3 regions of the Streptomyces sp. NPDC059009 genome follow, and region 2 is predicted to be linked to each of the others. Evidence: riboswitches for the same ligand, from Rfam matches in the RefSeq annotation. Region 2 holds a riboswitch; each other region holds the start of a gene.
The links. Region 2 has a riboswitch for cobalamin ahead of metE (5-methyltetrahydropteroyltriglutamate--homocysteine S-methyltransferase). Riboswitches for the same ligand answer to the same signal wherever they lie in the genome.
Positions count from the first base shown of each region.

Region 1: another riboswitch for cobalamin. It lies ahead of ACFWYM_RS27355 (ABC transporter substrate-binding protein); the one in region 2 lies ahead of metE (5-methyltetrahydropteroyltriglutamate--homocysteine S-methyltransferase).
Region 3: another riboswitch for cobalamin. It lies ahead of ACFWYM_RS26910 (ribonucleoside-diphosphate reductase subunit alpha); the one in region 2 lies ahead of metE (5-methyltetrahydropteroyltriglutamate--homocysteine S-methyltransferase).

Region 1 is NZ_JBHYJB010000030.1:4,796-7,027, reverse strand. It holds gene ACFWYM_RS27360 (FecCD family ABC transporter permease) at 1-244, opposite strand, end outside; gene ACFWYM_RS27355 (ABC transporter substrate-binding protein) at 241-1,239, opposite strand; cobalamin riboswitch at 1,283-1,419, opposite strand; gene ACFWYM_RS27350 (Mov34/MPN/PAD-1 family protein) at 1,423-1,845, opposite strand; gene ACFWYM_RS27345 (amino acid permease) at 1,929-2,232, opposite strand, start outside.
Region 2 is NZ_JBHYJB010000007.1:48,308-50,539, reverse strand. It holds gene metE (5-methyltetrahydropteroyltriglutamate--homocysteine S-methyltransferase) at 1-1,121, opposite strand, end outside; cobalamin riboswitch at 1,286-1,504, opposite strand; gene ACFWYM_RS08920 (DNA-binding protein) at 1,507-2,064, opposite strand; gene ACFWYM_RS08915 (inorganic diphosphatase) at 2,105-2,232, opposite strand, start outside.
Region 3 is NZ_JBHYJB010000029.1:42,696-44,927, forward strand. It holds gene ACFWYM_RS26910 (ribonucleoside-diphosphate reductase subunit alpha) at 1-764, opposite strand, end outside; cobalamin riboswitch at 895-1,036, opposite strand; gene ACFWYM_RS26915 (hypothetical protein) at 1,136-1,924, shown strand; gene ACFWYM_RS26920 (GNAT family N-acetyltransferase) at 2,108-2,232, opposite strand, start outside.

The DNA of each region.
Region 1 (2,232 bases), on a different contig from region 2:
CGGCGAGCCCCGCGCCGACGACCGCGCCGAGCAGCACCCTCGGCAGCCGCACGTCGAGGACGATCGTGCGGAAGGGGCTGGGCTCCGCGCGGCCGGTGACGATGTCGAGGACCTGGGACGGCGGCACACGGACCTGCCCGAGGGCGAGCCCGGCGACCATCGCGGCGAGCAGCGCGGCGACCAGGAGGGCGAGCACGAGGGAGTAGCGCAGCGGCCCGCGCGCGGGCGGGGTCCTGTCGCTCACTTGTGGGCCGGCTCGGGGTGGAGCTGACGGGCCAGCTTCTCGATCGCGGCCGGGGCGCGCACCCCGAGGACCACGTCCGACAGCGGCATCACCGCGAACCGCTTGTGCTTGATCGCGGGTACGTCGCGCAGGGCCGGGTCGTCGAGGAGGCGGCGCTTCTTCTGCTCGACCGTCGTCGTGCCGTAGTCGTAGATCACGATGACCTCGGGCCTGCGCGTGACGACCTGTTCCCAGGAGGCGTCGGTGAAGGACTTGTCGAGGTCGGCGAAGATGTTCGTGCCGCCCGCCCGCTTGATCATCTCGTTGCCGATGCCCTTGCCGCCCGCGGTGAACGCGGTCTTGTCCCCGCTGTCGTACACGAAGACCTTCAGGGCCTCGGCCCCCTTGGCCCCCTTGGTCTCGCGGGCGGTGGCGGCGACGGTGGCGCGGGCCTCCCTGACCCACTTCCGCGCCCGGTCCGCGACACCGAAGGTGCGGCCGACCTCGGTGACCTCGCGGTAGAGGTCGTCCAGCGAGGTGCGCCCGCTGGTGCAGGACTCGGTGTTGAGGCGGGTCTTGATGCCGGACTCGGCGAGGTCGTCGCGGGCGGTGCCCTCCTTGGCGTTGAAGGCGCTGGTGTAACCCCCGTACACGAAGTCGGGGTTGGCGCCGAGCAGCTTCTCCTTGGAGGGGTACTCCTTGGCGAGCACCGGGATCGCCTTGTACGCCTTCGCGTACTTCGGCAGGACCTTGTCGTCCAAGTAGGCGGTCCCCGCGAGGGACCCCGCGAGGCCCAGCTCCAGCATCACCTCGGTGGCGTGCTGGTTCAGGGTGACGGCGCGCTGCGGGGGCGCCTGGTAGGTGGTCTTCACCCCGCAGTTGGTGACGGTGTACGGGAATCCGGGCCCGGCCGCCTTGGTGTCGGTCCCGCTCGCGCTCCCGCCGGAGCCGGAACAGGAGGTGGCGAGGGGGAGCAGCGCGGCGCATATGAGGGCCGCGGTACGGAGCCGGGACATGGGGGTGCTCTGCCTCCTCCAGGGGATTTCCGCGTCCCCTGAGTCGTGGGAGAGGGCGGCAGGTCAGTTCCTGGCTCGTCCGCCCCGCGCGGGGGCGGACTCACAGTGGCGGGACCGCGCCGGATTCGCACCGGCTTCCTGGGTCCTGCCGCCTCAAGGTCCAAAAGGTCGAAAGGTCGAGGCTCAGTATGCCTGGACGACCTGGACCTCTTCCTCGGTGACCTCTCCGTCCACGATCCGGAACGAGCGGAACTGGAAGGGGCCCGCGTCGTCCGTGTCCGCCGTCGAGACGAGCACGTAGTGGGCGCCCGGCTCATTGGCGTACGAGATGTCGGTGCGCGAGGGGTACGCCTCGGTCGCGGTGTGCGAGTGGTAGACGATCACCGGCTCCTCGTCGCGGTCGTCCATCTCGCGGTAGAGCTTGAGCAGATCGCCCGAGTCGAACTCGTAGAAGGTGGGCGAGCGGGCCGCGTTCAGCATCGGGATGAAGCGCTCGGGGCGGTCCGTACCGGCCGGTCCCGCGACCACGCCGCACGCCTCGTCGGGGTGGTCCTGGCGCGCGTGCGCGACGATCTGGTCGTGGAGGGCCTGGGTGATGGTCAGCATGGAAGTCAGCATATGCAGAGGGCCCGCGCCGTACCGGAGGGTGGTACGGGCGGGCCCGAATGCTGGACTTCGCGGCCGGGACGTCAGTCCTTGGCGGCGTCCTGCGGCTCGGCGGACGCGACCGCCTTCGCCTTGTTGAAGGCCGCCGCCTGCGGGTTGCGGGCCTTCAGGAACAGGTAGGCGACCACCAGGATCGCGGCCCAGACCGGAGCGGCGTACAGCGAGATCCGGGCGTCCTTGTCGACGCCCATCATCACGATGACCATGCCGATGAACAGCAGCGCGAACCAGCTGGTGTACGGGGCGCCGGGCGCCTTGAAGGTCGACTGCGGCAGCTCACCGCGGTCGGCCTTGCGGCGGTAGCGGATCTGGCAGGCCAGGATCATG
Region 2 (2,232 bases):
CCGCGGGCGAGCGTGACGACCTCCGCCGACTTCTGCTTGGCGAAGGCCAGCCAGCGCAGGATCTGCGGTTCGATGTCCCGCTCGGCGGCCGCGTCGAGCGGCACGTGCAGCAGCGAGCAGGAGGCCGCCACATCGACCCGTTCGGCCAGACCCAGCAGGGTGCCGAGCGTTGCGAGGGACTTCTCGAAGTCGTTGATCCAGATGTTGCGGCCGTTCACGATGCCCGCGACGAGCCGCTTGCCCGGCAGGCCGCCGACGGCGGCGAGGTCGTCGAGGTTGGCGGCGGCGGCCCCGGTGAAGTCCAGGGCAAGGCCGTCCACCGGGGCCTTGGCCAGGACGGGCAGCGCGTCGCCGAGCCGGTCGAAGTACGAGGCCACCAGGAGCCTCGGCCGGTCCGTGAGCGCGCCGAGGTCCCGGTATGCGCGCTCGGCGGCGCCCAGTTCGGCCGGGGTGCGGTCCTGGACGAGGGCGGGCTCGTCCAGCTGCACCCAGTCCGCGCCCGCGGCGCGCAGGTCGGCGAGGACCTCCGCGTACACCGGGAGGAGCCGGTCGAGCAGGGTGAGCGGCACGAAGTCGGCGGCGACGCCCGGCGCGGGCTTGGCGAGCAGCAGGTAGGTGACCGGGCCGACGAGGACCGGCCGCCCGGTGTGGCCGAGCGCCAGGGCCTCCTTGAGCTCGGCGACCTGCTTCGTGGAGTCGGCGGTGAACACCGTGTCCGGGCCCAATTCCGGGACCAGATAGTGGTAGTTGGTGTCGAACCACTTGGTCATCTCCAGGGGTGCCACGTCCTGGGTGCCGCGCGCCATCGCGAAATATCCGTCGAGGCTGTCGGCGGCGACGGGGGCGCGGTGGCGGTCGGGGACGGCGCCGACCATGACGCTGGTGTCCAGGACGTGGTCGTAGTACGAGAAGTCGCCGGTCGGCACCTCGTGGAGGCCGGCGTCGGCGAGCTGTCGCCAGGTGGCGCGGCGCAGTTCGGTGGCGGTGGCGCGGAGGGCGTCGGCGTCGACGCGGCCCTTCCAGTAGCCCTCGATCGCCTTCTTCAGTTCCCGGTTCTGACCCTGGCGGGGGTAGCCGTACACGGTGGCCCGTGCTGCCGCGGCTGCGGGCTTGGTGGTCACGGAGATCTCCTTCGCGAGATGAATCCCTGAGATCCCGGGGACGGGACGAGAGCGCGAAGGGTGACGGACCTGGCGGGGCGAGCGTGCGCGGCATGGCACGGTCCGTCCGCCTGGTATGTACGCCGACCCGCCCTCGAGGTCACCGGGATGTCCGCGCACGAGTGGTTCGTACGCGGGCAGTTGGCAGGTCTTCGGACTTGCGGGCACGTCCTCACGTGGAGGACACCTACTGGCCGTCGCTTCCCAACCCCTTCCCGGGGCCAGTGCGTGTGACGGCGGTCGTTCCCGCTCACCGCTGCGGGGCAGTCCCGGATTCCCACCGGGTTCCCTCTTGCGACGCTCCCGCCTGGCGGACGGGGCGAACCAGCTGCACGGGCCACCCTACCTAACGGTCGCGTTCTCCCGCCGTCGTTGCGGGGGAGACGTCCGGCGTCGTAGCAGCGGCGTCCGCTGTCGTACGGGAGACCAGCCGCTCATAGCGCTGCCGGGCGGCCTGCGGGGTGCCGAGGCCGAGGCCGAAGGCGATCTCCGGCCAGGTCATGCCGCGGCCGCGCGCCATCTGCAGCAGCCCGGCCTCCAGTTCGTCCATCTCGCCGCGCGCCAGCGGTATCAGGGTCAGCGCGGCGGTGAGGTCCGCGCGGTCCACCTCCGCCTCCCCGTCGGCGCGTTGGGCCGCGCCGCTGAGCAGGAACGACACCAGCCTGATGGCCTCGTGCGGCGCGAGCACCGCGGGGTGGACCTGGCGCCCGCGCTGCGCCGCGTCGGCCGCGTGCCGCTCGGCGATGCGGAAGAGGGCCGCGGGGGCCCGCCGGGCCTGCGCCCGGTCGGGGTCCGGGGGAGTGAACACGGCTGCGGACACGGCGAGTTCGGCGGACTCGGTGGACTCGGCGGATTCAGTGGGCTCAGTGGATTCGGTGGGCTCCGGGTCAGGAGTGGGTGCCATGCGTTCAGGGTGCCGGGCCACACAAGAACGCGTCAACGGATTATTGTGAACGGTTTGTTTGCAGGCGGAGGCGGGACGCCGCGATCTCCGCGTAGGTGTGGTCGCGGTCCTCCCAGTGCGAGCCCTCCACGGACTTGCCGGGCTCCAGGTCCTTGTAGACCTCGAAGA
Region 3 (2,232 bases), on a different contig from region 2:
GCCACCTGGTGGTAGCGGTCGTAGATCGAGTCGAGCTCGTCCAGCGGCGAGTCCAGCAGGTAGCAGCTGGACATCTGGGGGTGCCGGGTGCCGGAGTTGAAGAGGGTGGGCGAGGACGGGAGGTAGTCCAGGCGGCTCATCAGGCGGTACAGGGCGGCGACTTCGTCCACGGCGCGGTCGCTGCCGTCCTCCGCGAGACCGCTGGCCACGCGGAGCATGAAGTGCTGCGGGGTCTCCACGACCTTGCGGGTGAGCGGGTGGCGCAGCAGATAGCGGCTGTGCAGGGTGCGCAGGCCGAAGTAGCCGAAGCGGTCGTCGCCGTCGAGGTCGATCAGCGCGTCCAGGCGGGCCGTGTGCGCGGCCACGAACTCCTGGGTGCGGTCGGCGATCAGGCCCTCGCGGTGGCCCACCGCGATCGAGCCGGAGAAGGACGTCACGCCCTGCGAGGCCGCTTCCTCGCGGATGCCGATGGTGAGCAGCCGGGCCGCGAGCCTGGAGTACACCGGGTCCTCGGAGATGAGCCCCGCGGCCGCCTCGGTGGCCAGGTCCCGCAGCTCCGCCTCGTCCGCCTTGGCGGAGCGGCCGCGCAGCGCGGCGGCGGCGACCCGGCCGGGGTCGGCGTCGGGCAGGTCGGCGGTGAGGTCGGTGAGGGTACGCAACAGGGCGGTGCCCGGCGCGTCCTGTACCTTGTCCGCCTGGTCCGCTGCCTCCTGCGCGGCCCGGGTCTGCTGGGCTGAGGCCGGTTCGGCTGGCGCGATGGTCACGTGGAGCACTCCCTCGCTCGGCTCTGGGCCCGAGGGGAGCACGGCGGGTGCGGGCGCGTCCGCGCAGGGCGGAGCGCCGCGTCCACCGGCCCATTCCACGAGGCCCGGACGTCTCGGCACCCGGAGCGGATGCACCGGGCGCACTGTCGGCAGGTTCTCGGACTCACGGGTACGACAAAGACGTACACATACACCGTTGCGGGACAGTTCCGGACTTCCACCGGATTCCCCTGCGGCGACAGCGAGGACGAGCATACATCTTGTGCTGGGTTTCGGAGGCAGCACCACATCTTGTGTCGGCTGGGGTGTGGTTAGGGTGGCGGCTTGACGGATCAAGCGGCGGAGGAGGGGCTGTGGGAGCGAGGCGGGGCATGGCCCGTGCGGCCCTCTGCGGGGCACTGATCGCGCCGCTCGCGGGCTGCGGGGCGGGCGGCTGGTTCTCGGACGGGCCGCCGAGCGCGGAGGGCGTCGACGGGCGCGAGGGCGCCGCGAAGACGTTCAGCGACGTCCAGTTGAGCGGCGCGCTGCTCGCGGACGACGCCTTCGCCGAGCGCGCGCGGCCGACGGACACCGCGGTGGGGCTCTTCAACAAGAGCTTCGGGCGCGGCGACTGGGGCTCCTGCGCCCGGGGCAAGGACGCGAACGAGGAGCTGCTGGGCCTGCGGGGCGCGAGCGCGCAGCAGGTGCTGGCCTTCGACGCCGGGGCGGACGAGGGCGGCGGCGGAGCGGACGAAGGTGCCGGCGGGGCGGACGAAGCAGGCGGCGGGGCGGGCGAGTTGGGCTCGGTGTCCGACCAGACGGCGGCGCCCCGGCCGCCCGTGAGCCAGCGCCTTGTCTCGCTGCGCCCCGCCGAGGCCGGTCGCTACCTCGAACTGCAGCGCAGGCTGGGTGAGTTGTGCCCCACCACGATGGAGGACACCGAAGCCGCCCCGATCACCCGGCACCACTCGGTCAAGAAGCTGCCCCGCATCGGCGACGAGGCGATCCTGGAGACCAGCCGCATCCCCGGAAGCAACGAGTACGACCACAGGCCCCAGTACACCGCCGAGGTCCGCGTCGGCGGTGTGCTCGTCACGGTGAGCGCGGGCACGGACGAGGGGCGCACCGTCGAGGCGGCGGCGAAGGCGGTGGACCGGGTCCGCGCGGAGCTGTACGGCTAGGACCTGTCCGGTGGATCTTGCCGCGGTCGCGGGCTGTTCCACGCCGATCTGCGGCGTTGTCGTCGGTTGCCAACGCTCCGCGTTGTCGCCCTCCTCCGCCTTGCATCTCGACGCACCACAGCCCGCTCACCAGCGACGGACGGCACAGCTCGGAATCATGCGGCCTGATCCGCCGGACAGGCCCTAGGGCCCGCTCCGGGCCCGGAGCTCCAACTCGTAGGCCAGCAGCCGCACATCGGGCACCGGCAGCCAGTCCCGCTCCGGGACCCGTACGAAGCCGAGGCGCTCGTAGAGGCGGTGGGCCGCGT